Regions from separate parts of the Lactobacillus juensis genome, predicted to be linked through region 2. Evidence: a T-box and tRNA genes for the amino acid it is inferred to sense, from the RefSeq annotation. Region 2 holds a T-box; the other holds one or more tRNA genes.
The links. A T-box is a leader RNA that pairs with one kind of tRNA and senses whether it is charged. The one in region 2 lies ahead of leuS (leucine--tRNA ligase), so its partner is inferred to be a tRNA-Leu.
Positions count from the first base shown of each region.

Region 1 (21,667 bases), 810 kb from region 2:
AGTTCATCATTTGAAGCAATATTTTCCCGTTGCAAATAAAAAAGTAGTTAAAGCGGTAGATGATGTTTCTTTTAATATTACTAATGGTGAAACTTTTGGCCTGGTAGGTGAGTCAGGAAGTGGAAAAACCACTATTGGCCGCTCTATTATTCGTCTTTATTGGCCTACTGCAGGCGAGGTGATTTTTGAAGGTGAACAAATAGCAGGTCAGTTAAGTAAAAAGCAGACTGCTAAATTGCGCAAAGACATGCAGATGATTTTTCAGGATCCTATGTCTTCACTAAATCCTCGTAAAAAAGTCGGTGATATAGTCAAGCTCGGGTTAGATATTCATTACCCAGAATTATCTAAGGATGAAAAACTGCAAAAGGTTATTGAAATGCTGAAAGTAGTAGGGCTTGATTCATCCTTTGTCAATCGTTACCCCCAAGAACTTTCGGGTGGACAAAGACAAAGAGTTGGTATTGCCAGAGTAGTTATCATGCATCCTAGACTTATTATTGCGGATGAAGCTATTTCTGCTTTGGACGTTTCAGTACAAGCTCAAGTTGTCAATCTACTCCAAAGAATACAAAGAGAAAGTGGCAGTGCCATGCTCTTTATTGCCCATGACTTGGCAATGGTCAAACATATTTCAAGTCATATAGGAGTAATTCATTTAGGACATATTGTCGAGATTGGACCAACAGAAGCAATTTTTGACGATCCTGTACACCCGTATACTAAAAGTTTATTAACTGCTATCCCCACTACTAATCCAGTAGCTGAACAAAATAAAAAATTATCAAATTATCATGCTTTTAGGCAACAATATGAAAATAAGGAAATGGCAGATTTAGGCAATGGTCACTATGTAATAGACGATGGGTCGTGGACTAAGTAAAACCCTTTATGATAAAATATTGATAATTAATTTTTAATATTATCAAGAAAAGGAAAAACAGATGCCACGTCCTAAAAGCAAGCAAGAATTAGTTGATGCAAGTAATTTGTCATACCAAAAGATAGTTGACTTAATTGCTAAGTTGCCGGAAAAAGCTCGCACTGGCAGTTTCAATTTTGATACGAGTAAATTAAAAGAAGCTCATTGGAAGAGAGATCATAATGTACGTGATGTTTTGATGCACTTATATGAATGGCAAAAATTGTTGCTAGAATGGGTTGAGAGTAATCAATCCGGTAAAAGCAAAGAATTTCTGCCTGAAGGGTATAATTGGCGCAATTATGGTGAAATGAATCAAGGATTTTGGCAAAAGCACCAATCTACCTCACTTGCAGAAGCAGAAAAGCTGCTGGCAACTAGTCATACACAAACGATGGCTTTGCTTGATACCTTTACGGAAGAACAACTCTTTCAAAAAAATGTTATTCCTTGGACTGGTAATAATGCATTGGGTACTTACTTCATTGCAAATACTAGCAGTCATTATGAATGGGCTTTAAAGAAGTTACGAAAATATCAAAGATCCTTGAAATAAGGGTTCATGAAAACCGTTAGCATAAAAGCTGACGGTTTTTGTTGTGAATGAGCCACTTATTTAAATAAATCAAAAGTTTGACCACTTATTCATAAAAAATTCTGGTAAAAAAATATACAGCTTAGGCTCTAAGTCAATATTACAGCATTTAAAATAATTTTAGAGTTATTTAATTACTATAATCGCCCAAACTTTTCATACAGGTTTAAACTTAAAATACTGTTATACTAATCTTTGAGTTTGTTATTTCTATTTTAATTTAGTAATATTGAATGATTAAGGAAGTGTGATAATGAATTCTGTCAAAACAATTGCTGGTGTACCACTTTACAAAAAAATTTACTTAGATATTAAACAAAAGATTCAGCAAAACATCTTAAAAACTGACGAAAAATTGCCAAGTGAACAATATTTATGTCAAAAATATCAGGTTAGCAGAATAACAGTGCGTAAAGCCCTGAAATTACTGACCGATGAAGGACTGGTAGTTACTATCCAGGGTAAAGGCTCCTATGTTAATGTCAAAAAGTTGACGGGGAGGCTGGAACAAATTGAAGGATTTTCTGAATTTGCTGAGTCGCGATCTAAGACAAATAAAAAGGTCATTTTAAGAAGAGAAATATTACAAAATGCTCAAATTGCTAAGATTTTACAATTGCCTGAACAAGCAGATTTAGTCTACATTAAAAGAATATCCCAAACAGGAAACGTGCCGATGGCAATTGATGAGGCGTGGTTATCAGGTGAACGTTTTCCTGATTTGCTCACAAATATTCATGAAGACACTTCACTATACCAATACCTAGCAGATAAGTATCATGAAACTTTAGCAAGTTCATATCGTGAAATTAGTACCATCTTACCCAGCAGTGAGCAAGCTAGATTATTGGCATTAACAAATGTAGTGCCACTATTTGATGTGAACAAGACTGTTTATAATCAATTTGATCAACCACTAGAGTTTTCACATTATGTGGTAAGAGGAGATAAAATGGTTTATACTATCGACTCCAAAAATGACAGCAATATTTATCTTAATAACAAAAAGTGATCATATACTTGCAAATTTTTCATTATAAAAAACAGTCAGTTGGACAATAAATTCAACTGACTGTTTTGTTAATTTCCAGGCTTTAAATGGTGAGCGTAGGTGCGAATATTATTTTGCACAAAAGCGTTTGACTGAGTTTGAAAAACAGAATTAGGAAAAGAATGCTGCATGATAGCTTGACCTAAATTGAGTAAAACTAAGTTGTCAATCTCAATCTTTTTATCTATATCTTTAGCAATTTCTCCTTTCTGCTGCATTTGCTCAAACTCTTCAGTTAAAATTTCTCTGAGTAAATCAAGTAGTTTTTTTATCACTGTTTGCAGTTCCGGTAAATTTTGAGATTCACGAATACCGGTTAAAAACAATGCTAGATGTTGCTCTATGAAGCTTTGACATATAATAGACAAATTTATAATGTCCTTTTCTAAATCGCCGACTAACTGATAGTTTTTACCGATTAGTTGTATATCATTATGGTACTCAGATACAAGTTGCTGTAAAATGCCGTGTTTATCTTTAAAATGCCTAAACAAGGTGCTTTCGTTAACTCGAGCAACTTGAGCAATTTTTTTAGTAGTGGTTCTTTGATAGCCATTGTGAATTAATAATTGTGAAAAAGCTAATAAGATTCTTTGTTCAACATCACCGCTCATTTTGACTACCCACCTTAACTCAACTTTTGAATATTCAACTTTGACTGCTTGTGTCTAATTGTAACAATTATCACATTAACTAACAAGGCGCCAAATATAAAACACATAATCACATTTGTTATTGTGTTAAAAATCCACTACTATAAATTAAAACTATTTTTTATTCTATAGTAGACTTGTAAGCAATATTGAGTTGCCGTAAAGTAGGCATCTAAGCCTCTAACTGAGTATCATTTCTTTTTCCTAAGAAGATCTAATTTAGCGCGAAAATAAAAATCATAACCTAAAAAATTTCAGTTATGATTTTAAATTTATTCAAAAATACTTTTCTACTTTGTCGCTAACAATAAAATTAGGAAAGCTAATGTATCAAATAAGAAGTGGACTAAAAAGCTGACCCAAATATTATGGGTTTTGATGAAAGCCCAATTTAAAACTAGACGTGTAAATGCCAATCCTAATATGACATAACCAAAATTGTAGTCATAAGTTGACAAGTGCAGTAGGGCAAATATTAAAGCCGAAACAATATTACCCCATAATAAAGGGTGAGGCATATGGTAAGAATTAGCTAACTGGGTTACAGCTAATAAAGGCATAATCGCTAAGAATTCTTCACCCAGTATTTGGATAGCGCTGCTAAAGCGTTGATAAAGGAAAATTAACCAAACATGAGGCGTCTTCATAGTCAATCCTGCAGCTGCATTACCCGAAACAGAGCCAAATAATTTTTGAGAAATAGTTCCCGATAAAACGGATACGATATAGGCAAAGATAAAAAAGATAAGAATCCAAAGCCATTCTTTAGCATGTGGTACATGAAATAATTGGTGCCATCTTTTGTCAGTAGCAATTTGTACACCGATTATTTGAATTACTAAAAAAATGGTTACAATTAACAATTGAAAACAAGCAGCTGCTAAAGAGGGATGATTTTCATCAAAGACCAAGTAGTCTGGCACTTGTATACCAGGCATGATTAAACAACAGTAGGCAATTATATTCGCTAATAATATTAGTAACCATTTTTTACCAGATAAGTGAAATGAATTTGTTAAATTATTTTTCATTGAAATTCACCTTTTTATTTTTGATTCTATATTGCCACTCTAAAAAATACAATCGCAAAGCTTGTGAAAAATAATACAATATGATTTTACCTAAGTTTTTGCTAATGTTTTGATATTTCAACTTAAAGGTGGATTTGCACAAATAGAGACTAGTGGAACAAGTGTTACAATTAATTATATTAGGTTTGAAAATTTATAGTGTAGGTTATATAAAATTGAGTTTTACGCTAAAATTTAAATAATCATATATGCACAATAGTTTAAGATGGAAACATAAGGAGGCAACTTATGAAAAAAGTTACTATCAATAATCAGGTCTTGCCAGCTTTAGGTATTGGAACTTGGGAAGTGGGGGACAATCCCAAAGTTAGAAAAGAGGAAATCAAAGCTATTCGAGCAGGACTTAATGTAGGTTTAAAGGTGATTGATACAGCCGAAATGTATGGTAACGGTCGTTCGGAAGAATTAGTAGCTGAGGCGCTAAAGCCCTATCAAAGATCACAAATATTCCTAATTTCCAAGGTTTTGCCGCAAAATGCTTCTAGCCATAAAATGCGACAAAGCTTAGAAGCCAGTCTAAAAAGATTGCAAACTGATTATTTGGATCTGTACCTTTATCATTGGCGCGGTATGGTACCTCTGGCAGAGACTGTTTCAGAACTGCAGTCACTGCAGGATGAAGGACTAATTCGGTCTTGGGGCGTATCAAACTTCGACATCGATGATATGGAAGAATTATGGCAACTGCCGGAAGGCCAAAATTGTGTAGTTAATGAGGACTTATATAATTTAGAAACCAGGGGAATTGAATATAGTCTTTTACCTTGGCAAAGAGAGCATCACGTTCCACTAATTGCTTATAGTCCTTTAGGACGTGGACCAAAAATGGGCAGCACAATGATGAAAAACGAGGCTGTTTTACAAGTTGCTGAGAAACACGAGGCAAGTCCTTATCAAATTTTGCTTGCTTGGGTAATGCAACAACCAGATGTTATGGCGATACCAAAAAGTAGTAGTTCAAAGCACTTATTATCTAATCTGAAAGCGTTAGATATTGAGTTAACTCCGGAAGACTTACAAGTTTTGGAACAAGCTTATCCGAAGCCCGATCATAAAGAGCCCCTAGCAATATATTAAAAAATAGTGCAAGGTGATGTGAACCCCAAAATTAGGACACCTTTTTAGCTGCAAGCTGTCTTACTCTTAAATCTCCAATGACTGTTTTTAAAAATAGGTCTTAATTATATTAAGTTGAATCAATCTTTAGATACTTTTTTCGATGGTAAACTGCAACGTCCCAAATTAGTCAAATTTTTATAAAATAAACAAGTAAAATTTTAATTTTGGATAAGCTCACAAGTGGTTTACAAGAATATAATATTCAAAATTTAATTGATTTTTTGCAAAACACAATTGCAGAAGGCGATTTAACTATAATCATCGTCGAACATAATTTATGTTTAATTGGTCAAGCTGATTTGGTTATTGATATTGAATCGTATGCTGGATAAGAGAGTGGAAAAATTTTGTTTGCAAGTAAACCGAGACAATTAGTAAAATAAAAAAACAACTTTGATGGTTGTGACAATTAAGAAATACTATCAGACTTAAGTTTAATTATTCCATTTCTCTTTGATCAAATTTATTGCCTTGCGCATATTAATTATCACGTCCTTAAAATAAGGCGCGCTTTCTTTCTCTTTGACATATCCCAGACCATATTTAGTTGTATAATCCCAATCAAGATAGCGATAAAACACATCTTGATTATTGTAATCATAGGCAAAACTGGGGACAATGGCGATGCCATCTTTTGCTTGAACCAGCATTGTAGCTAGCGAAACTTTATGAATAATTTGAATTTCAAGAGCATTATCAGAAATTTTTTCTTTTAATGCTCTTTTTAATTTTGCTACAGAAGATAAGGGAGTCTTACCATCCCAGAGAAAAATTTTTTTGTTTAATGCAGAAATTGGCACTTGAGCGTATTTTTTCAGCGGACTATCTCTACGGATGATCACCGAAAAACCTGCTTCGATCATCGGTGAGTATGGCAGACTATTTTGTGCGAAAAAGTCTGACTGATAAATCATAAAATCAATTTCATGTTTTGCTATTTTATCTAAAATTCCAGGCTGACTTAGACTGATTTCTTTAAGTTCAATATTCCATTTGCTTCTCTGTTGCATGAGTTGAATAAAAATAGGCAAGAATTGTTTTTCAAAAGGCAATCCCGAATAACCAATTGAAATGGTATGAAGAGTAGTTATTTTGCTATCTTGCATTTTTTTGATTGCATTTTCCATTTCAGTTGTCAACTTTAACAGTATTTGATAAAAGTATTGTCCTTCTTTTGTAAGTTGAATTTGCCTATGATTATGCCATATCAAGGTAACTCCAATTTCTTTTTCTAAATTGTGAATATTTTTAGATACTGTAGGTTGCGCGAGATATAATTCCTGAGCTGTTTGAGTAAAATTTAAGGTTTTTCCTAGGGATAGGAAGCATTTAATTTGTGTGGAGTTCATTTTATTTATTCTAATTTGCTATACATCTATTCTCTTTCATATTAATCATACAATTTTCTCGATGATAAACTCAATTCTGTAAGCGAAAACAATCTTAATAAAACGAAGGCAGTGATTGAGATGTAGTAAAAATAAAAAATTTTCAGTTCAATTACATAGAAGATAAGGAGAATATCATGAATCCAATGACTATAACATTACTCATAATGTTAGCCGTTATTATAGCATTCATTTCTGGGAAAATTGCAATTTCATTAATTGGCGTCATAGTTATGTTTGCTTTAGCAATTTTTCAAGTATTACCACCTCAAAGAGCGTTTGGAAATATTACTAATACATCCGTAATTTTGTTTGCTGCAATGTTTGTAATAGGAAAGGGAATACAGAAAACCACGCTTATTACAACAGCCGCGAAATTTGTCGAAAAATTTAAAGATAATCCAAGATTGTTAACCTTTTTTACTTGTATAATTGCAGCGCTTTTAGCCATAGTATCAAACGGTACAATTGCCTTAGTTATTATGCTGCCGATACTTTGTGGCATTTGCGACGATATTGGTCTATCGAGAAGTAAAATTTTATATCCCTTTGAAGTCACTGCGGTTTCTGCCGCTGGCTCTTGGTTTTTAGGCGTAGGTGCCTTAAATATGTCTTGGTCAAGTGTCATGATGAAGTTAGGAGCTAAAGCTCCCGTTAATATCAACGATTTCTTGATTGCCAGAATACCTTTTTTGGTAGCCGTTATTCTTTATATGACTTTTATTGGCCCAAAATTGCTGCCGAATAAGAGCAATGATGATCTTAAAAAATCTTCCCCCGAGTATTCAAAAAATAAAAAGGAGAAAGTCTTACCAAAAAGTAAGAATATTTTAGGAATTTCAATTAGTGCTGTTACCATAATTTTAATGATCTTTTCATCATACATCCATGTTGATTCATATATTATAGCCTTAGCAGGTGCATTACTGATGGTATTAACTGGTGTTTTAAGTAATAAAGAAGCTCTAAATGCTTTAAACTTGAATATTATTTTATTAATTGCTGGAATGCTGGGATTAGCTGATGCTTTACAAGCTACTGGTGCCGGCAAAATGGTAGGCAATGCTATGGCAAACGTTGCTAAGAGCATCAGTAATCCATTTTTAATGATGGGTCTGTTTTTCTTAGTGGCAATCATTATAGCAAATTTGATTGGTGGTTTAGCTGCTGTTTCAATCTTGGTACCTTTGTGGACACTGACTTGTTTAAGAATGGGACTTGATCCCAGAGGGGCAGTTCTGGCTGCTGCTACCGCAAGTTCTTTTAGTTTCTTAACACCAATTGGTGGGCATAGTTTGCCACTAATAATGGATGCAGGTGGTTATAAATTAAATGATTTTTTAAAGTGTGGATTACCTCTAGCCGTCATACTTTGTATTTTAGGCTGCGTAGTAACACAATTAATGTACCCGTTATAAGGAGATAAAAATGAAAAATAAATTTGATATTATTGTAGTAGGTGGCTCTAATTCAGGTAGTTTTGCTGCAACGGCAGCAGCTGAAGCAGGAACAAAAGTTTTAGTAATTGATAAAAGCAGTACGGTCGAGCACCTATTTCGTCACTGGCTTGGAGGAGTAAATTCTAAAGCTCAAAATCAGGCGGGGGTTCATATTGACAAAGAAGACTTAGTACAATTTTTAACTGCTTTTACCCAAGATAATGTTGACCAATCCTTAATACGCACATGGGTAGAAAATTCTGGTAAAACCATGGATTGGCTGGAAGAAAAAGTTCTAAAACCAAATGGGGCACATTTGTACAGTGAAAAAGATGCGCATTATGAAACCTTGATCAATAAGGCTTTTCCAACTGAACATCATGTAACTAAAGATGATCACTCCGATGATAAGGATTATGGCAATTACCTCATTGATTACGCACGTAAATTAGGTGTTGAATATAGATTTAATACTAAACTTGAACATTTACTAACTGCAAGTGATGGAAAAATCGTTGGTGTTCAGGTAAAAGATACTAAGACAAATGAAGTTTATGAAATAAGTGCAACAAAGGGCGTTATTTTATGTACCGGAGGTTATGGGGCCAATAAAGCACTATTGCAAAAATGGAATCCTACAATTTTGAAGAAATGTTGCTTTACCCAAAGTCCTCGTGATGATGGTTCTGGTATTATTGCGGCTCTAGAGGTAGGAGCTGTTAAGGATGATGAGGCAGCATCAATTATTTTTGATCGAGGTGCCGTTCCCGTAGGTACAAACACCAAGGACACGTATCACATTGACTGGAGAAATAATCAATACAATATTGGGTCCTTCCCCTTTTTAAAGGTCAACTTAAATGGTCAAAGATTTTTCAATGAGAGTGCGCCTTATCAGTTTGACATGAATGCTTTAATGCATCAGCCGGGTAATATTGAAGTTTTAATCTGGAATGAAGAAACTATGAATCGTTTAAAAGAGTTTCATACTTTAGGCTGTTCCCGTGTTGGCTGGCCGGGGAATAAAGAGATAGCTGGTCGCAAAAAACAAAATGAAGAAAAGATTCAAGAAGGTCTGGTGCAAAAAGCAGATACAATCTCTGAACTGGCTACAAAGCTGCAATTGCCTCAAGATCAATTAGAAAAGACTGTCGCTCGATATAATGAACTGGCTCATAAAGGTGTAGATGAGGATTTCGGCAAGGAAAAATCACGTTTGCTGCCGATCGAAGGTGCACCATATTATGGTGCGTGGTTTAGCGGTATTTTACTAGCAACTTTAGATGGATTGCATATCAATAAGTACATGCAAGTGCTTAATAGTACTAATCAACCAATTCCAGGCTTGTATGCTGCCGGTAATTGTTCAGGAGGATTTTTCTGGGGTTCGTACGAAGACAGAGTCCCTGGTTTAACATGCAGTCATGCTCAAACCTTTGGGAGATTAGCAGGTCAGTATGCTGCTAAATAGTAATTTTATTTCTTAGTTTTATGCAATAAAAAACTTAATTTTGTAACAAAAAGGGCCTGTCAAAGTAATTATCTGACAGGCTTCTTGTTTTTCTAAATTTTAAGAGTTTCGCAAGAGTAAAAATAACATTTGTAAAATATTTTGAAATATAGAACAAGTCCTACTATAATATCAAACTTTTCTTTAAAAACTATAATAGATAAAAATTAGCCATACATTGGACTTATTAATTGTTGGTCCAGTGGCAACATTTGCTGATAACGAGCCAAATAATTTTTCAGAAACCGTTCCTGATAAATCAGAAACTATGAGATTGATACTAAATTGGCAAAATGGTTTTTATTACAAGTATAAGCATTTCGAGAGTTCTATATAGTTAGAATCATTAAAAAACTAAAAAATAAAGCAAAAAAGCTTGAGTTCTCTCAGGCTTTTTCTGTACCCTTATACTAGGTAAAAAATTGGGAAGTTGAATAATGAAAAATTTTTTGTTTCGTTTATATTTAGCGGCAATGAAGTTAATTGCTCGTTTTACACCAGTGCAAAATAATAAAGTGGTGATTCTTAATGGCGCAGGTAGGTCAGGGTCAAATGGTTATTTGTTTGGTAAATATTTGCAAAAGAATCATCCCGAATACGAGGTTACCCTTGTAGAGCCCTGGCCGTCTTCACATTTATCTTTAAAAACTTGGCGCCAAATTGGTGCAGCAAAGTTTGTGTTAACGACACACCAACCATTTAAAGTTCATGCTAGTCAAATCAATATTCAATTCTGGCATGGTATTCCACTCAAGCGCATGGGATTTATGGCTAATAATACTAGTCTCAAAACTGATCAGCGTAATGCTAATTTATGGCAAAAAAATGCGGATATCGTGTGCTCGAGCAGCGATTTATATGAAAGTTTAATGAGTGCTTGTTGCGCGATTGAAGCTAAGAAATATCAAAAAACTGGTTTTCCTCGTCTAGACGCTTTGAAAAATCCTGCTATTAGTAAAAAGAAATTATTAGCTGACTTATTTAAAGCTGAAGATGAAGGCGCTCAAATTGGAATTTACATGCCCACTTTTCGCTACGAAATGGATGATCGACAAATTATGACGCAGATTAAGCAGGGCAATTTCTTAACAATATCTGATTTTGATGCTGTGAAGCTGAATAATTCTTTAAAAAAGAACCATCAGTATTTAATAGTAAAGTTGCATCCTTATGAAATGAACCTTTTTAAACACTTGCAAAGTGACTTTTCAAATATTGCCTTTCTCAATAACGACTACTTGTATCAACTTGATATTGATTTGTATGAACTTTTAGGTAATACAGACTTTTTAATTACTGATTATTCTTCGATTTATTTTGATTATTTAAATATTGACAAACCAATCATATTTATTACCAATTATTTGCGGCAATACGAAAAAAAACGGGGACTTTTAATGGGACCTTATGAAGAAATTGTGCCTGGAGTGTGCGTGAAAACACAGCAGGAACTTATTAAGGCACTTATAATGCCAGATCAATTCAGTCAGAAGCGGCACTACTGGCTAAATCTAACTAATGAAGTGCAGACCGATTCAAACTGTGAAAATGTATTTAAATTGTTAAAAATAGAGGGTAAGTTGTGAAAAGAACATTTTTAAACATTCTATATAATGCGGTTTACCAAATTTTTTTGGTATTAGTACCACTAATAACCGTGCCTTACCTTTCCCGAATTTTGGGCCCTAAAACATATGGTATTTATAGTAATGTGAATAATATTGTTCAGTTCTTAATGATATTCTGTACCCTGTCTGTGTCATATATTGGTATGAGGACCATTTCGCAGATTAGAGCTTTTGGCAGTGGTCAAGATTTAACCAAAGCGTTTTGGGGATTGTGGTACTTTCAGGCCATAGCTGGATTCGTCACAATAGTGATAGTGATTGCTGTTACCAGTTTTTTCCATATTAAGTACGGTCAATATTTGTTATTAATGGTGCCATATCTTATTTCAGCTCAAGTGGATATTTCCTGGTTCTTTCAGGGACTGGCCGATTTTGGCCGGGTGGTTTTAAAAAATACTGCCGTTAAGCTAGTATCTGTTATATTGATTTTATTATGGGTTAAAAATCCGGGTGATCTTTGGAAGTATATGTTGATTATGTCGGTTTCAACTATGTTAGGGTCATTTGTTTTTTGGTTTGACATTCACCGCTATGTTGGTGGGCCGGTCAAACATTTTTACCAATATCGCGCGACTGTTAAAGCAATTATTACCCTTTTGATTCCGCAAATTGCAACCCAAATTTATACTTCTCTCGATAAACCTATCTTGGGCCTCTTTCAAAATTCGACGCAGGTTGCCTTTTATGACAATTCCCAAAGAATTTCTAACATGGTTTTGGGAATTGTAACCAGTATTTCCTTAGTGATTATGCCTAAAATGGCGGGTGAAGGTAAAAAAGAACAACGGATAGTTTTAAAAAAATCCCTGGAAGCGACAGTGATGCTGGGAACTTTGTTTGCAGTTATTATTATGGCGAATACTAAAGAATTTGTGCCTTTCTTTTTTGGACATAAATTTATCCCGATGACGCCGTTAATGTTTTTCTTCACTTTGACTATCATAATGATTCCAACTGGTGGGGTTTTTGCCAATCAATTTGCTCTTGCCAATCATCGAGACCGAGATTATGCCATTCCTGTCATAGTTGGTGCTTTCTTGGAAGTAATATTAAGCTATTTTCTGGATCAACTGTACGGTGCAACAGGAGCAATGATTGCAATTTTAATAACAGAATTTATAGTTTTGCTTTTGCGTTTATGGATTGTTCGTGATGGCTATGATTTTAAATATTCTTTTCGTGAAATTCCTAAATATTTCCTAATTGCGATTATTGTTTTGGCAGCAGGGATGCTTCTGCCACAACTATTTTCATCAGCATTTCTGAACATGCTAGTCAAATCTATCATTATGTTTGTTTTATATATCACGTTAATGTTTTTGTTAAAACTTGATTTTAATCAAGACATAATTTTGTTATTGAAAAAATTTTTTACCAGAGGTTAATAAATGATTCCCAAAATAATTCATTATGTGTGGGTAGGGGGTAACCCTAAGCCACAAAATATTCAGCGTTGCATGAAGACCTGGTCAAAGCACTTGCAGGATTATCAAATTATTGAATGGAACGAACACAACTTTGATATTCACGAAAATAAATATGTAGAACAAGCATATCAAGCTAAAAAATGGGCCTTTGTTTCAGATTACATTCGAGCTAAAGCAGTCTATGAAATGGGCGGTATCTATATGGATACGGATGTTTTAGTCTTGGATAATTTACACGATTTGTTAAATAATAAAGCTTTTGTCGGCTTTGAAAATAAGGATAATCCTTTTACAGCAGTATTTGGCGCTGAAAAAGGTCATCCACTGATTAAAGACATGCTTTCTTATTATGATGACCGAGATTTTACATTTGATAAGCAGGACCAATTGGCGGGAGTCAATACTGTATCGGTGTCTGACATTTTAAAAAATAAATATGGTGCTCAGCCTAATAACAAGGAGCAGCAATTGCAGACCGGTATACACGTTTATCCGGATGGCGTACTTTGTAATCCTTCTGCGCAGTCAAAGACCATCCATGTTTTTACCGGAACATGGATGGAAGGAGCTAAGCCACTGAAAAGAAAAATAGTGACGGCTTTAAAAGTCAGGATCAAAACGAAAAAAGAGGCAGCACTATATGCCAAAGTTTTCAGATAATCTGACTGAAGAAGAATTACAGAACCTGGTGGCAGAAGTTTCTCTTAAGTATTTTGGCAGACAGTTTAAGCACCAAGTAAAAATTAATAAGCGCATGACAACAACTGGTGGTCGGTATCATTTAGATGATCGCCACATTGAAATTAATGCGCATTTTTTAGTGCCGCAATATTATCAAGAATTGATTGGCATTATTAAGCATGAATTAACACATTATCATTTGCACTTAACTCATAAAGGATATTGCCACAAAGATCAAGATTTCAAGATTTTGCTTGATAAAGTAGGTGGTTCGCGATATGCCCCAGACATAGGTCTCAAACGCAAAAGAAAAGCAAAATATTTGTATGTTTGCACTATATGCGGACAACAGTTTGTGCGGGTTCGGCGCATTAATTTACGTCGCTATGGCTGTGGTAGATGCGGCGGTAGGTTAAAATTAGTCAGTTATAAAGAAGTTAAATAAAAGCTAATTAACATATTTTGTTTGACAAATTGTTAGGTACCAAACTATAATTTAATTGTAAATTATATTAGGTACCTAACTTTTTATTACATAAAAGGAGTATAATTATGAGTCAAACAAGTGATCAATTAATGAAACAACTTCATTTTATTTTGCGGGCTAGTCGTTACTATATGTTTCAAAACAAAGAACCGATATCGGGACAAAAACGGGTATTGGCTGTTTTAAAACTTGAAGACGGTTTAACCCAAAACTATTTAGCTGAAATTTTGGCTTTAAAACCAGGGTCTTTAGCTGAATTATTGAAAAAAATGGAACTAAAAGGTGATATCTCACGTGAAGTTGATGAGCAGGACAAACGAGTTAAACGTGTTTATCTAACAGCAACTGGGAAAGAAAAGGCTGCCAAGCTGGCTGAATTAAAAGACAAGCAAGATACCGAGCCTTTCTTTGCCGGTTTGACTGCGGAAGAGCAGGAGCAATTTGGTCAATATCTGCAAAAAATTGCTGCTGGCTGGGATGAAGATTTTAAGGAAAAAGCCACTGATTTTGTTGATCCTGCTTACCGCATGGAAAGGATTAAAAAATGGCGTAAATATGCTGAAGACCATGACTTCTCCAAGTCTGATATGCGAGACATGTGTCGCCACATGTATAGGAAGCATCACTGCCGTCATGACTTTGAATCACGTGACTTTACCAAAAATTGTTACAATTATGATAAAATGCACAAATATGATCGGGACTTTTGGGGTAAATTCTGGCATAATGAAAATGAAGAATTATAATTAGCAAGATAAGATAAAGAGTTTTTCAATTATTGAAAAACTTTTTTATTTAGTCTAACTAAGGAAAGCCGGTATTTTTATGGCATTCAAGTCACTTAAAGATAAAACACAAAGTGTTAAATTCAGTGATTTTTTAAACTTGTTAAAAAGTTTGAATGTTAAAAAATCGTTATTTGCAATTGGGCTGTTTCTCAGTCTGATCACAAGTGTAGCAAATTTAGTATTACCACTATTAACAAGAGAATTAGTGGATACGAGCAAGTGGGATAACTTTAATTATTCGAGCTTAATTATTATTATCATTGTTTTTGTCCTACAATTAATTTTAGGAACACTTGGAGGATTTGTTCTGCGCTATTTTGGTGAAAGCGTAGTTAAGAGCCTTCGGGAACGCTTATGGGGACATCTTTTAAAGTTACCTGTTACGTATTTTGATGTTACCAAAGTAGGTGAAAGCAGTTCTCGCTTGGTTAATGATACGGGAATTATTAAAGATTTGCTGGCTTCTCAATTTCCTAACTTTATTACTGGCGCAATACAACTCTTTTTCTCATTAATCATTTTATTTGTGATGGATTGGCAAATGGCTACCTTAATGTTTACTGTAATTCCTATTGTGGTAGTAATTTTATTGCCAATTGGTCGCATTATGGTGAGACTTGGTCGTAAATTGCAGTCAGAAACAGCTAAATTTAACGGTGATGTCAGTGAAAAATTGTCTGAAGTACGTTTAATTAAATCCAGTAATGGCGAAAAGTATGAACAAGAATCGGGAAACCACAGGATCAAGAAGATTTTTACTATTGGCGTACTAGATGCTCGTGTTGAAGCTATTTTGCAGCCGATTATCATGACTTTAATGATGGCGGCTTTTGCAGGCATTCTGGCATTTGGCATTATTCGCGTAGGTCAGGGTTCTTTGACCAGTGGTTCTCTTGTAGCATTCTTGCTATATCTGTTTAACGTGATTGCACCAGTTGCTAATTTTGCAACTTTCTTTTCACAGATACAAAAAGCCTTGGGTTCAACTGAACGCATACAAGCAATTTTACAAATTGAACCTGAAAAGAATTTAAGTCATCATACTTTTGATTTGAGTAATAAAACGTTGACGGCACAAAACGTTAGTTTTAGTTATGTTAAAAACGAACCCGTTTTACAATCTATTTCATTTGTTTCAAAACCCAACTCTGTAATTGCCTTTGTGGGACCTAGTGGTGGTGGCAAATCTACCATTTTTGCCTTATTAGAACGCTTTTATCAGCCTGAAAGTGGCAAATTCACTATTGGGGATGAAAATATTCAGGATATTGACCTGGCAAATTGGCGCTCCCAAATAGGCTATGTTTCTCAGAACAGTGCTATTTTTTCCGGAACGATCCGGCAAAATTTGGTTTACGGTTTGACCAGAGATATGACTGACGATGATCTTTGGCATGGGCTTGCATTGGCATACGCCGATCAATTTGTGCGTGAATTTCCTGATCAAATGGAAACTGAAATTGGTGAACGTGGAATTAAACTATCTGGTGGTCAGAAACAACGTTTAGCTATTGCCAGAGCCTTTTTGCGTAATCCTAAAATCTTAATGTTGGATGAAGCAACGGCAAGTCTGGACTCAGAATCTGAGGGGAAGGTGCAACAAGCTCTTGATAAACTAATGGTCAATAGAACCACATTGGTTATCGCACACCGCCTGGCTACGATAGTTAATGCTGATCAAATTTATTTTGTAGAGAACGGTAAAATTACAGGTCATGGTACTCACCACGAATTAATGCAAAATCACAGTTTGTATGCCAAGTATGTAAATGAGCAAATGGTCGATTAAACCTTTTTAGACAAAATGAGTAAGAAAAGTCTTGTGTTAAATTTAATTTTGGGTTATAGTATTGAATGTGTTGCGGGCATGGCGGAATGGCAGACGCGCAAGACTAAGGATCTTGTGATCGCTTTTAGATCGTGGAAGTTCGAGTCTTCTTGCCCGCATTTTTTAATGGAGCTTTGGCTCCATTTTTTTGTATACTTAATTATAAATGAGCAAAATTGTTATGTTAGCTTACTACTTTTATTTTAAAAATTAATTACATTGCATAATTTATACTCAAGAGAGGTTATACTTAAGAAGAGATTTTTAAAGCAAGGGAAAACAAATGGCGAGAAAACGAAAAAGCAAAAAATTATCTAATACAGCGATCATCATTCGAACATTTATAATTCTATTTTTATTGATTATTGCTTTTGCAACTTTTCGTTATTATCGCAGACAGGCAATTCAATCAGAGCAGATTAGACAGGAGCAGCTTGCTCGAGAACAGGCAAGGCAGAAGATCATCAGGCAACATAAAGCTTTTATCAGAGAAATAGGTCCGATAGCTAAAGAAGTAGATAAATCCTTCGATCTCTTGCCAAGCATCACGATTGCTCAGGCCTGCCTTGAAAGTGATTATGGCAAAAGCGACCTTTCACAAAAATACAATAACCTATTTGGCGTCAAAGGAAATAATCCTAATACTTCGGCAGTACTAAAAACCAAAGAGTTTGAAAAAGATAAATGGGTAGTTGTTAAAGCTCGTTTTCAAATTTATGATTCCTATGAAGCTTCTATAAGGGCTCATGCCAGGCTATTTCAGAAGGGGACAACTTGGGATGCAAATCAATATCGTCACGTTCTGGCTGCTAAGAACTATCAAACGCAGGCTCATGCTTTAGTTAAAGACGGTTACGCAACAGACCCCAATTATGCCGACAAATTAATTAAGTTAATCGAAGAATACAATCTTGCACGTTTTGATAAATAGAATGCAATCAACTCAAAATATGGTCATGATTTTTGGTACAATAGAATAGTTAAAAAATTTTTGGGGTGAAAGAATTCAAAATGAGCGCAGAATCAATTTTAGCGGGTTTAAATCCACAGCAAAAAAAGGCAGTGCAGATTACTGAAGGACCATTATTAGTTGTTGCAGGAGCAGGTTCAGGGAAAACTTCCGTTTTAACCAGAAGAATTGCTTACCTTGTTGCTGAAAAAGGAATTGCGCCGTGGAATATTTTGGCTATCACTTTTACCAATAAGGCTGCCACTGAAATGAGAGAGCGTGAGCATAAATTATTGGGACAACAGGCTGACAGTATCTGGATGTCTACCTTTCACGCTCTTTGTGTGCGAATATTAAGGCGAGATGCAGAAAAAATTGGTTATACCAGTAATTTTTCTATTGCTGATTCGGCGGAACAGCTTACTTTAATTAAGCATATTCAAAAAGAACAAAATATTAATCCTAAAATGTACGAACCACGCAGGATTTTATCTGCTATTTCTAATGGCAAAAACGATTTACTTACTCCAGATGCATATTCTGCCAGCGCTTCTTCACCTTTTGAAAAAGTAACTGCCCAAGTTTATCAGGAATATCAAAAACGCTTAAAGAATGATCAAATTATGGATTTTGATGATTTGATCATGCAGACCTTAGTTCTGTTTAAAACTGATCCTACTGTTTTGCATTATTATCAAAATAAGTTTCGCTATTTGCTAGTTGATGAATACCAGGATACCAACCAGGCACAATATGAATTGTGTCATGCATTAGCTGCACAATATAAAAATATTTGCGTTGTGGGAGACGCGGATCAGTCTATCTATGGCTGGCGCGGTGCTAATATGGAAAATATCATGAATTTTGAAAAAGATTATCATGATGCAGGTGTTCAAACCGTTAAACTGGAGCAAAATTACCGTTCAACTGGCCATATTTTGTCTGCCGCTAACGCAGTCATTAAGAATAATAGCAACCGTAAGGCTAAAAAATTATGGACAGACCAAGGTGAAGGAGCAAAAGTAACTTACTACCGTGCTCAAAGTGGCGACGATGAAGCGCACTTTATTATTGCTAAAATTCAAGAAGAGGTAGAAGAGAAAAAACGTTCTTACCATGATTTTGCGGTATTATATCGTACTAATGCCCAGTCTCGAACGGTCGAAGAGTCATTCGTAAAGTCAAACGTGCCTTACCAAATAGTCGGTGGTCATAAGTTCTATGACAGAAAAGAAATCATGGATGTTATGGCTTATCTGAAATTGGTTGCTAATCCGAGCGATTCAATGAGTTTTAACCGCATTATTAATACCCCTAAACGTGGTATTGGACCAGTTAGTGTCAGACGTTTTCTAGATTTTGCCCGTGAAAATAATTTGTCGATTCTAGGAGCTTTTGATCACCTTAATATGTCGGGCGTTACTGCTCGGGCAGCGGCCAAACTGAGTGATTTTGGCGCTAAACTACGCGATGCGATTAATTTTGCTAAAGATCATAGCGTTACCGGTCTAACAGAAAAAATACTGCAGGATTTTGGCTATACAGCTGCTCTTAAGGCAGAACACACAATTGAAGCTGAAACTAGACTAGAAAACTTGGATGAATTTTTGTCTGTTACGAAACGTTTTGATGATGAATATGAAGAAAATGATGACAGTGATGAGACCGAAAATGCTCTTAGTGACTTTTTAGCGGAAGTTTCTCTTTTAAGTGACCAAGATGATTTAGCTAATAATGATGATCAGGTGGCATTAATGACATTACACGCTGCCAAAGGACTGGAATTTCCTGTAGTCTTTTTAGTGGGGATGGAAGATGGACTTTTTCCTTTATCACGTTCATTAATGGAAGACGACCAGTTAGAAGAAGAACGTAGATTGGCATATGTTGGAATTACCAGAGCTAAGCGCGAACTATTCTTAACTAATGCATATTCGCGTATGATGTATGGTCGGATGCAGAATAATCCGCCATCCAGATTTTTGGAAGAAATTGATCAAGATGATCTGGATATTGAAAATTCAGTTCCAATTACTTTTTCAAATGACAATTACCAGACACAAACTGCTCCCTTTGCTAATAGCGATGAACGAGCCCGTGCACAGGTTTACACTCCTAAAATCAAACCCGCTGGTGCAGTTGGAGCTGAGAAAAAGGGATGGAATGTTGGTGATCAAGTAGAACATAAGTCTTGGGGAAGAGGCGTTGTAACTAAGGTTAATGGTAAAGGCGAAGACATGGAGCTAGATATTGCATTCAGTGGCAAAGGAATTAAGCGGCTTCTAGCAGCATTTGCACCAATTAAAAAGGTATAATTAAAGTAGAAGTAAAAAATACTATTTTTTAATCAGGAGGAAGAAAATGGCAGATTTAACTCTTGATGAGGCCAGAAAAGAAGTTTCTGCGCTAAGAGATAAGCTAGATGAATGGGCAAATGCATATTATACAAAAGACACACCTGAAGTTGAAGATAATGTGTATGATAAAAACTATAATCGTTTAGTTGAACTTGAACAGGAATTTCCGCAGCTGGTGTCGCAAGATTCAATTACCCAAAAGGTTGGGGGTCAGATTGACAATCAGTTTGCTAAGGTTAATCACGAAATTCCGATGTTATCAATGGGTGATGTCTTTTCAAAAGAAGAATTACAAGAATTTGATGACAGAGTACAAAAACAGATTGGTCATGAAGTTGCTTATAACGTCGAATTAAAAATTGACGGTTTATCAATTGCACTTGAATATACTAACGGTAAATTAACCAGAGCTTCCACTAGAGGTAACGGTCAAGTAGGTGAAGACGTTACACCTAATGCTCGCTATATTGCAGATATTCCCCAAACTTTACCTGAAAAATTGACAACGGAAGTACGGGGCGAATGTTATATGGGCAAAGAGCCTTTTGCTAAGCTTAATGCAGAACGTGATGAAAAGGGAGAAACAACTTTTGCCAATCCGCGTAACGCTGCAGCTGGGTCTTTGAGGCAACTGGATGCCAGTATTACCAAGCATCGTCATTTAAGTACGTTTATTTATACTTGGGTTAATCCACCAGCAGAAATTACCAGTCAACACCAGGCTATTGAAAAAATGACTCAGCTTGGTTTTCATACCAACCAAACTGGGCGCAGAATTGCTAAAATGTCTGACATTTTTGCTTTTATTGATGAATTTACTGCAAAAAGAAATTCACTTGATTATGGCATTGATGGTATCGTCTTAAAAGTTGACGATCTGGATTTACAACAAGAACTGGGAAACACGGTTAAAGTGCCTCGTTGGGAAATAGCTTATAAGTTCCCACCAGAAGAGCAAGAAACTGTGGTTCATGAAATCAAATGGACCGTTGGTCGTACTGGTGTCGTAACGCCGACTGCTATCATGGATCCTGTGCAACTTGCTGGTACCACAGTTTCTCATGCAGTTTTGCATAACGCCGATTTGTTGCAACAAAAAGATGTTCGTATTGGTGATACCGTTATGCTGCATAAAGCGGGTGACATTATTCCTGAAATTTCAGAAGTGGTGCTAGCTAAACGGCCTAAGGATGCCCAGCCGTATCCAATTCCGACAAAGTGCCCATCGTGTGGTGAAAAACTGATTCATCTAAAAGATGAAGTGGCTTTGCGTTGCGTTAATCCGTCTTGTCCCGCTCAAATTGAAGAAGGAATTACTCACTTTGCTTCAAGACCTGCAATGAATATTGATGGTTTAGGACCCAAAATTGTGCGACAGCTAATTAAGAACGATTTGGTACATAATGTGGCTGATTTATATCATTTAAATGCATCTGATTTAGCAAAACTAGATCATTTCAAAGATAAATCCATCAGCAATTTATTAAATGCAATAAATAATTCGAAAAGAAATTCAGTGGAATTATTGTTAACAGGGCTGGGTATTGATCATGTTGGTGCTAAAGCTGCACGTTTGATTGCACAAAAGTTTAAAAATATGGCAAAGATTATGGCAGCGGACGTGCAAGATGTGGCTGCAATAGATACAATAGGCATGACAATTGCAGAATCTTTAACAACTTATTTTGCTCAGGATGAAGTCGTAGAGTTAGTCAATGAACTTAAAAACAGCGGTCTTAATATGGATTATCTGG
Region 1 is NZ_BTTS01000001.1:805,269-826,935, reverse strand. Features, by position in the region: gene AAA926_RS03920 (ATP-binding cassette domain-containing protein) at 1-883, shown strand, start outside; gene AAA926_RS03915 (ClbS/DfsB family four-helix bundle protein) at 945-1,478, shown strand; gene AAA926_RS03910 (GntR family transcriptional regulator) at 1,771-2,529, shown strand; gene AAA926_RS03905 (TetR/AcrR family transcriptional regulator) at 2,598-3,182, opposite strand; gene AAA926_RS03900 (CPBP family intramembrane glutamic endopeptidase) at 3,512-4,252, opposite strand; gene AAA926_RS03895 (aldo/keto reductase) at 4,541-5,389, shown strand; gene AAA926_RS03890 (hypothetical protein) at 5,596-5,763, shown strand; gene AAA926_RS03885 (LysR family transcriptional regulator) at 5,866-6,780, opposite strand; gene AAA926_RS03880 (SLC13 family permease) at 6,957-8,237, shown strand; gene AAA926_RS03875 (FAD-dependent oxidoreductase) at 8,248-9,729, shown strand; gene AAA926_RS03870 (CDP-glycerol glycerophosphotransferase family protein) at 10,206-11,354, shown strand; gene AAA926_RS03865 (oligosaccharide flippase family protein) at 11,351-12,781, shown strand; gene AAA926_RS03860 (glycosyltransferase family 32 protein) at 12,785-13,483, shown strand; gene AAA926_RS03855 (SprT family protein) at 13,485-13,949, shown strand; gene AAA926_RS03850 (MarR family winged helix-turn-helix transcriptional regulator) at 14,057-14,737, shown strand; gene AAA926_RS03845 (ABC transporter ATP-binding protein) at 14,817-16,568, shown strand; tRNA gene AAA926_RS03840 (tRNA-Leu) at 16,641-16,726, shown strand; gene AAA926_RS03835 (glycoside hydrolase family 73 protein) at 16,891-17,538, shown strand; gene pcrA (DNA helicase PcrA) at 17,619-19,871, shown strand; gene ligA (NAD-dependent DNA ligase LigA) at 19,918-21,667, shown strand, end outside.
Region 1: it has a tRNA-Leu gene. The T-box ahead of leuS (leucine--tRNA ligase) is inferred to sense a tRNA for this amino acid. The anticodon was not compared.

Region 2 (10,140 bases):
TCCTTATTACTAGTGTATTATGCAAAACTTACTAATTGACACTGGCAGTGATTTCTTGGCAGCAACAGCTAATTTAATTAAGAATTAGTAAAAATTAACAGCTTATATTAATATTAAAATAGTATCAATGGTATTTTTTAGAAATTTGTTAAATGCCTTAATAATATGCAAGTGATTTACAAAAATCTTAGATCTAACTACATATTATTTTTAAAAATATGTTTTCAGTTGTACTTAAATGATTTTTTTGTATTAAAATTATAGTAAAAGGAGGTATTGTCATGCAAAAACGTTTAACAAAATCGGAGGATAAGATTGTCTCCGGTGTCTTTGGCGGAGTCGCAGAATATTTTGGCTGGGATAAAGCATGGACCAGAATTGGCGGCGGAGCCTTAATATTGTTTTCATTCTTTACAGGTATACTTTTATATATTATTGCTGCAATTGTTATGCCTGAAAAGGATCACGGTAATGACACTCCTGACGGTGAATTTCATAAGTACTAGATTTTAAAAATATAAATTTATTTGCGTTGTTCAAAATTCAAGTTTAATTTGTTACATATTTGTGCCTGAATTAAACTTGAATTTTTTATGCAATTTGACCTTTTTCGAATTAAATAATATGATTTATACAATAATTTACTTAAAGAAAGGTTAATATATTATGAGCTTAGACGTTAATATACTCCCATCGGATTACATTGACTTATCTATTGGGGATTTTCGTTCTGGAATAAACAAAAGAATAATTGACAGACTGGTGAAACGGGTTGAAAAAGAAGGCAATGGATACACTCCGGGTATGGGCCTGCCAAAACTTAGAAAAGAAATTATTTCGTATTACAAAGAGAATTACGGTATAAAAGATATTGATGTAGATAACATCCAAATCACAGTGTCATGCTTACATGGTGCATTTTTATCCTTAAAGTCAATCATCAAATCTCAAAGTGATGAAATTATAGTCATTGCCCCCTTTTTCCCTTCGTATTTAAATTTAATTGCAGGAGTGGGAGCAAAGCCAGTGATAGTGAAATCAGAGGCTCCCGATTTTGCACTACCAAAAGACCAAATCAAAAACGCAGTAAACCAAAACACTAAGGCTATTATCATTAACTATCCTAATAACCCTACAGGCGCAAGTTTATCAGAATCAGACCGTAACTTCTTGAATAAACTATGTGAGGAAAACAACATTTTTCTAGTTGATGATCATGTTTATAGCGACTATCCGAGCACCTACAAATATCAACCAGTCTCAACTGACATTTCTCATCAAATATTAGTCAGCAGTTTTTCCAAGACTTTTGCTATCCCAGGAATACGTCTAGGCTATGTGATTGCACCTGCCGATATTATTGAGCGTGACGGTTATTATAATGAGGGAATCACTTTTAGTGCCCCAACTATTAGTCAATTCATTGGTGAAATAATTTTAGAAGAACCAGATCAATATACCCGTCATATTGAAGAGATTGGAAAAAGAGGTAAAAAACTAACTAATTTGCTTTCTACAAGTAAGTATTTTGCTTCCTCTAAGTATCTGGGAGGCCTGTATATCTTTATTAAAATTCCCGATGAAATCAAAGATGTTGATTTATACTATAAGCTATTAGAAGACCACTTTCATGTAATTGTCGCCAAAGGTAGTGATTTGGAATACTCAGACAGATACTTTAGAATTTCCCTATCTACCGAAAAAGATGCTTTATTTGAAGGTATGCAGAAGATTATTGACTGTGTAGACTATACTTTGAATTATAAATAATTGCATGCCTAAAATTCAAGCCAATAAAATAAATATTATATTTAGGTTTAAATTAATAAACTCTTTGCTTACTGAGTTTTAATTCCGTTAGCGAAGAGTTTTTTATTTAACTTTTAAGTTCATTAATAAAATTGTTCTAAATGTATTTTGCCCAAAGAAAAAACTTGATACCGTTTTTACTACGGTACCAAGTTTTAGTATTAGCTTTTTGCTTATGCATGAATATGCAATTTTTCTAAGATAGGAATAATTTTATCGCCCAGTATCTTTTGTGCCAGGTCAGATTTAATTGCTGCAAAACCGTAGAACAAACAGCCTATAACAACAGCAACAATAACGATTACTAGCGACTGCAAACTACTTGCAGGATTCAAGAACAATTCAAGTCCTTTTTCTACTGCCAAAACAATTAAAAACATGGTTACAGAAAACGCAGTAATTCCGATAAAACGTCTTCTTGTTCGATCTTGGTTGAAATTATAGCCAACTTTAAGGTGTTTTAAGGCCATAAAGATAATAACGAACATCCCTAAATTAGTAGCAATCAGGGGCCCAAAAACCTTAAACAAATAGATCATTGGATATTGCATCAAAATTTTAATAATTAGTCCTAATACTAAATATTTAATTGCAAGACCATTTTCTGATAGGCCTTGTAAAATCGCCATCAATACAGTGAATAAACCTAAACTAATTGCTGTAAATGATGAAAGGTATAAAACATTTGAACCTAATTTATCGTAACCATAAAAAATGGTATAAACTGGTGTAGAAATTGCTGCCATACCAAAGGAGGCAGGAATCATGACAAATAGAAATAGATCTAAAGTATTGCCTATTTGATCAGAAATACCTTTAAAGTCGTGCTTCGTGTGGGCTGCTGATAATAAAGGAATTGCTGTCACTGCCATCGCGCTGGCAAGAGAAACAATAATCATAATCAGTTTGTTAGCATTAAGAGCAAAAAGTGCATACCAAGTCTCAATTGTATTATTAGAGGCATTAATTAAATTAGCAATCATAGGATGAAAGGTATATTGATCCACCAGATAAAAAAGCTGGATACCAGCATCAATAATAATAAACGGAACTGCTTGAGCAATAATTTCTGCAAAAAGTGCAGATGTTGAAACTTGTATTTCATTATTAGAATTTTCAACTAATTCATTAAGCTTGTTACGCCTTGAAAATAAGAACCAGGCTAGAATACCTATACCAAAAACTGCTCCGATGGCTGCAGCTAAATTTGACTGCACAACAGCATCAACAAAGTTACCGTGTTGCACCTGCATAATTACATAAGCAGTTAACAACATCCAGATAACTCGCGCCAACTGTTCCACAAACTGAGACATGGCCGATGGCATCATATCCTCATAGCCCTGAAAATATCCTCTCATGATGCTTAACACAGGAATAATCAAGATAGCATAGGACAGACTACGCATCACTTTTACCTGCCTGGGATCAATCTGTGAGCCGTTAGAAGCCAAAAAAGGCGAAGCAAAGTACATAATTGTCGCAGAAATTATGCCCAAAATTACCATCAAAATCAGACCACGATGAAAAAGTTTACGTCCTACACCATACTCATTAAGCGCATTATATTTTGCCACCTGTTTCGCAACGGCACCAGGAATACCTGCTGTAGATATTAAAATAAAAATACTATAGATATTATAACTTCTAGCAGTTAATGCATTGGCAATATTGCCGTAAGGTGACATCCAATAAAACCATGGAATAATATAGAGTGCTCCTAAAATACGTGACGTAATAGAGCCAAAAGTCATCCATGCACTGCCCTTAATGAAGGTATTTTGTGTATTTTTTTCAGATAAATTATTTTCTCTCATTAATATTCCCTAAATCTAGTTTACTAACTATATTATTGTGAATGAAAAAAGGCAATTAACAACAAATATACTTTGCACTTTAGGAAAAATTAACTTTATTTAGCTACAATATTGACAATTTTATTCGGTACAACAATGACCTTTTTTACATCTTTGCCTTGCAAAAACTTCTGTACGTGTGGCAGAGCCAGTGCCTGCTTTTGAACTTCATCTTTATCCAAATCAACAGCAGCTGTGAAATTCCCACGCAATTTGCCATTAACTTGTACCATAATTTCAACAGTCGACTCAACTAATTTAGCTGGGTCATAGGCTGGCCATTTTGCAAACGTCACAGATTCATCATGACCAAATATTTGCCAAATTTCTTCCATCATATGAGGAGCAATTGGAGCCAAGAGGGTAATGAAACCTTCTGCATATTTTCTTGGAATAGTTTTAGCTTTTTGTGCGGCATTAACAAAGACCATTAATTGAGAAATTGCGGTATTAAAGTGTAAATCATCAAAATCTTCAGTTACTTTTTTAACAGTTTCATTATAAATTTTATCTAAAGTACCGTCGTTCTCCTCTACGATGTTTTCTTGAGGAATAGCTTTGAGATCCAGATCGTTAACAAATAAGCGCCAAACTCTGTCTAAAAACTTCTTGGTTGAAGCAGGGCCATTATCATCCCAGTCAATAGAAGCATCAAGAGGTCCCATGAACATTTCGTACATTCTTAGACTGTCTGCACCATATTCATCGATCACGTCATCTGGGTTAACCACATTACCCTTCGACTTGGACATTTTATCATGATCTTTCAGGATTAATCCCTGATTGAATAATCTTTGGAACGGCTCTTCATTTGGAACAACGCCTAAGTCATACAGAACCATATTCCAAAATCTAGCATAAAGCAGATGCCGCACAGCATGTTCTGCGCCACCAATATAAAGATCAACTGGCATCCATTTCTTTAGCATTTCATAATCGGCTAATTTATTATCATTGTGCGGGTCAACAAAGCGCAGGAAGTACCATGAAGAACCTGCCCAGTTAGGCATAGTATTAGTTTCACGTTTACCCTTACGGCCGTTTTTATCAACTACATTAACCCAGTCTTTCAAGTTTACTAAAGGACTTTCAGGTGTGCCTGACGGCTTAATATCAGTTGCGTGTGGTAAAACCAGTGGCAATTCATCTTCAGGAACTAAAGTAGTTTCTCCATCTTCCCAGTGAATTACTGGAATTGGCTCCCCCCAATAGCGCTGCCGACTAAATTCCCAATCACGTAACTTGTAATTAACTTTTTTCTCTCCAGCATGATGCTCAGTGAGCCAGGCAACAATTTTCTCTTTAGCATCTGCAATATTGAGTCCATTTAAAAACTCTGATTCAATATGTGGACCATCACCTGTATATGCCTCTTTTGAGATGTCTCCACCCTTTATTACAGCCTTAATTGGTAAATTGAATTTCTGAGCGAACTCATAATCACGAGTGTCATGAGCTGGAACAGCCATTACGGCACCAGTACCATAACTGCCAAGAACGTAATCGGCAATCCAAATAGGAATTTCTTGGTTGTTTACAGGGTTAATGGCATAGGCACCTGTAAAGACTCCAGTTTTAGTTTTATTTAAATCTGTCCTTTCAAGGTCGGACTTAGATTCAATTTGCTTAATATAGGCGTTAACTTCATCTTTATGACCGTCAGTCATTATTTTCTGAACTAATTTATTTTCAGGCGCTAAAACAGCATAGGTAGCACCAAATAAAGTGTCTGGCCGTGTACTAAAGACGTCAAAAGTCTCATTGGAATTCTTAACCTTAAAAGTAATTTGTGCACCTACTGAACGACCAATCCAGTTCCGCTGCATTTCCTTAATGTTTTCTGGCCAATCAAGATTGTCCAAGCCTGCAAGAAGACGATCAGCATATTTGGTAATTCTCAACATCCATTGTTTCATGTTACGGCGATATATTGGGTAGCCGCCACGTTCAGTCTTACCGTCAACAATATCTTCATTGGCAACAACTGTACCTAAATCAGGTGACCAGTTAACCGGTGCTTCCGCCTCATAGGCCAAACCATTTTTATACATTTGCTCAAAAGTCCATTGCGTCCATTTGTAATATTTTGGATCACAAGTGGCAAGTTCCCTGTTCCAATCATAGGAGAAACCCAAAGTATTGAGCTGCCGTTTAAAATTAGCAATATTTTCAGTAGTAACAACAGCGGGGTCTTGTCCAGTTTGAAGAGCATATTGCTCGGTTGGCAGACCAAAAGCATCCCAGCCCATTGGATGAAGCACATTATAGCCTTGACTACGTTTCATTCGTGCAACAATATCGGTTGCTGTGTATCCTTCTGGGTGTCCCACATGCAGTCCTTTACCAGATGGAAAAGGAAACATATCTAAAACATAATAATTTTTCTTTTTCGGGTCATTACCGGTTTTAAATGTTTGATTTTTTTCCCAGTAATCCTGCCATTTCTTTTCAACAACTTTGTGATTGTACATATTTTTACCTCATAAAAAAAGTCCTATGAAATTTTTTTCATAGGACGAATAATCGCGGTACCACCTAAGTTCCGCACCAAAGATGCGACACCTCTTGCCCCTTAACGCGGATAGCAAACGTTAGATTTGTTCCAGGCTCAGTTCACAATCTATTTTTCAAGTCTTGCACCTTCCGACTCTTCTCTATAGAAAAACAAAATTGCTACTAGTTCCTGATCTTTATTTTTTGACCAATAATGATTATAATTTACCACAATGAATAAAAAAAACAAGGGGAGAAAGTTTTTGAACAAAACAATTCAAACAAAAAGAGACACCATAGTACCTGCTACAATCTTCTTGATTACTTATGCAGCGTGGGCAATTTTGGTTGCTTCCGAAAATCAGTTTATCCAAAAATTTGATCAAACTGTCATAAATATTATTTGCAACAACAATCCTGCCGCAATCAAATTTGCAACTACATTTACCAATTTAGGTAATACTAACGTGATTATGATTGAAACGATCATCTTGGTAATTGTTTTGGCATTTTGCAAAAAATTTGCTTATGCATTTTTTACTGCTGGAACAATGATTGCGGCTAATGGTTACAACTGGATCATCAAACACGCAATAGCTCGTCACAGACCGCTTACCCAACACCTTGTGGCCGCTCACGGCTACAGTTTTCCATCAGGACATTCCGTTGGCAGTGCCACATTATTTGGAATTTTAATTGTTTTAACAATTTTATTAATTAAAAATAAAGCCATAAAAACTGTATTGTGCATCATTTGGGCCTGCTTTCCAATATTAATTGGTTATACAAGGATTTTCAACCATGTTCACTACCCCTCTGACGTAGTTGGCGGGTTTTTAGAAGGAATTGCATTTCTTTTAATTGGCTATTCCTTCCTTTACCATTATTATTTAGAAAATCAAAGAGCACAAAGTACTATTTATTAAGTAAAAAAGAGTTCTTATCAATTAGTGATAATTCGAACTCTTTTTTGCTACCTCAATTTAGAATTTAGCTCAGTCAATTGCTAAGCGATCAATGACCTCTTGATATCCGGGGTACTGTTTTAATAAGTCTGCTTTTTTAAGCATCTCAAAGTCATGATAATCAAATCCTGGTGAAACAACACAACTTACTAAACAAAAACTGTTTGGTTTAGTAACTTCAGATGCAAAAATGGTGTGTTTGGGAACTTTAAACTGCATACATTCTCCAGCTGAAACATTTTTGCCTAACTTAACAGCTGAATATTTACCATCTGGAGAAATACAATGAATAGTAATCGCTTCTCCATCGTGGTAATACCACATTTCATCATGGTTCAGTCGGTGAAAATGAGAACAACTCGTATCATCAAGCAAAAAGTATATTGAAGTGTAATAAAATCGATTCCCATTGCTGTCTTCATCATAAAACTGTTCATCACTAGTATAAACTTGCCTGAACCAGCCACCTTCTTGATGAGGTTCAAGATTTAAATTTTTGATATAGTCGTCTCTTTGCATTTTTTCTCCTTAATAAATGTCGAATAATTAAATTCCTTTATTATAAATTTAGCTCACTTTGTCTTTATTGTCAGCTTGTCAGCTAAAATTTTTTATACGTAAACAATCTCTATTGAAACTAATATTGTACATTCTTTATATTGGTATGAAACTATTATTCAAAATTAGTAGTGAAGGAAGTCTAAAACTTAAAAAGTGGTATGGTGCCAAAATTCAAGGAACATATCATCTTTTTGTTTATTTAAATTTTAGACTAAATAAATTTGCCTCATTTTGCTCTTAAAATCACTCGGTAAATTCAGTCCATTAATCAGGTAATTATCAAAATCCCCATAATTTTGCCTAATGGCAGAAAAATACCGTTCTAAATATGACTTTTGAACCGTTAAAGCTACAGCAACATCTTTTAATTGTGAACTTGTTAATTGGTCTCTTAGGTAGTCCAAAATTTCCTGATTTTCCTGCTTGCGCGCTTCAATAGTTTTTAGATAATCCGTTAAGATTTGATCATTACTTACTCCCAGGCTTTTCAAAATTAAAGCTGCTGCCACTCCTGTGCGATCTTTGCCTGCAAAACAATGAAATGCTGTCGGAACCGGATCATCTACGATAGTCATTAAAAATTGATGGTAGCCATTTTGAGCAGATTTCTGTAATGCTAATTCTTCATAGGTGGTAAGCATATCTTCTTCAGCCTGATTATTACCAGAAACAATTTCATCAACACTGGCTTGATTAACCTGAGCATCTTTTAAAACATCAATTACAACGTAATCTAATCCGGACCATAAATAATCCGGAAATTGTTTTCTTTCTTCCTCGCCCCTAAAATCAAAAACTCTCTTAATTTGATATTTATCTTGTACTTGTTCTTTTTGATAAGGAGTCAAGTTATACAATTGCCCACAGCGAAAAAGTAAACCGTCTTTTACTTTTCTTTCTGCAAATCCAGTGTAACCACCTAAGGAACGCCAATTAGTAATTTCCCTTGCCATTTTTCTACTCCAGTTATTTATTAAGTTTAATATTGCTTATTATAATTTTTAAGGCAAAATATTTCTACTAATGAAAAATTTTTAAAATAAAAAACCTGCTGGCAAATAAACCGGCAGGTCTGTTATAAATTTAAATATTAATTAGTATTCTCTTTGCTTTTATAAATACAGTTAAAAATAACAGATATTATTATAGCAACAAGCGAAACGAAGTAAACGCCTTTTAAAGCACTAAAAAGTACTTGTCTCAATTGTGGAATTAAGTTCGCAGATAGTTCTTGGGCTTTAGCTGATGAAACTATTTTGTTCATCATGCCTTGTGTCAAATTCGGATGTTTTGCAAGTTGATGTGCCACGACAGTATTAAAAGTAATACCAAAAATGGAAACCATCATAGTTTGACCTAAATACCTCATTAGAGTGTTAAAGGAAGTGGCAACACCAATATTTTCTTTAGAAACTAAAACCTGTGACCTGACTTGCGAAGCGGTTAGAACTCCACCAAAGGAAAAGCCATTAAGAGTTGCTATGACACAAAAGACCCAAAACGGAGTATGAATAGGAACAAGCAATAACATGCAGTCAGCAATCAGCAGGATTGTAAGCAATCCAAAGAAGGTTTTTCTTACACCCCAGCGACTCAACATGCCACCGATCAAAAATGAACCCACAACCCACATAACAGAGCTTGGAGTTACGGCAAAACCTGCAATAGTAGCAGAAGTACCATTAATCCCCTGCATCCAGGTTGGAATATAAAATTCAAAGCCAATAACTACTCCGGCAACAAGCAGGGTAATCATATTAACAGCCAAGAACTCTTTGCCCTTGAGCATTGACAGTGGCATAATCGGATCATCCGCGCGCTTTTCTTCATGATAAAAGATAATTGCGCTGACTATGATTAGTACAATTAAAGCAATAAGCATAAAAGGATTAAGAGTACCTAAATCTTGTAGTGTAAACATTAAGGTTAAAAGCAAAACAACTAACCAAAATGTTCCTTTAACATCAAGCTTTGTCTTTTGCTTATTCTTTGGTTCATTTAAGAAAAAGACAACTAATAAAAGTGCAATGATACCAATTGGCACATTAATGTAGAAAACCCAATGCCAAGAAAGATTTTGTACGATAAAGCCACCGAGTAATGGAGCAATGACTGAAGCTACGCCCCAAAAACCAGAATTTAGACCCAGCATTTTTGTTCTTTTTTCCAGACTGTATAAATCTGCAATTATGGTCATAGCCACCGGTTGAACGGCTCCAGAACCCAGACCCTGAATAACACGGAATAAAATTAATTCAACCATATTCTGAGCCTGACCGCAAAGAGCAGATCCAATCACAAAAAGAGCTATTCCAAATAGAAAAATTGGTTTACGCCCAAAGCTGTCAGCTAATTTGCCATATAAAGGAGTTGATACAGCAGTCATAAACAAAAAAATGGAAACAACCCAATTCATAATTTCCAATCCGTTCAGATCAGAAACAATTGTCGGCATT
Region 2 is NZ_BTTS01000001.1:4,353-14,492, reverse strand. Features, by position in the region: gene AAA926_RS00095 (PspC domain-containing protein) at 282-506, shown strand; gene AAA926_RS00090 (pyridoxal phosphate-dependent aminotransferase) at 667-1,770, shown strand; gene AAA926_RS00085 (putative polysaccharide biosynthesis protein) at 1,983-3,626, opposite strand; gene leuS (leucine--tRNA ligase) at 3,722-6,136, opposite strand; T-box leader at 6,174-6,365, opposite strand; gene AAA926_RS00075 (phosphatase PAP2 family protein) at 6,392-7,084, shown strand; gene AAA926_RS00070 (cupin domain-containing protein) at 7,154-7,642, opposite strand; gene AAA926_RS00065 (tyrosine-protein phosphatase) at 7,891-8,637, opposite strand; gene AAA926_RS00060 (MFS transporter) at 8,775-10,140, opposite strand, start outside.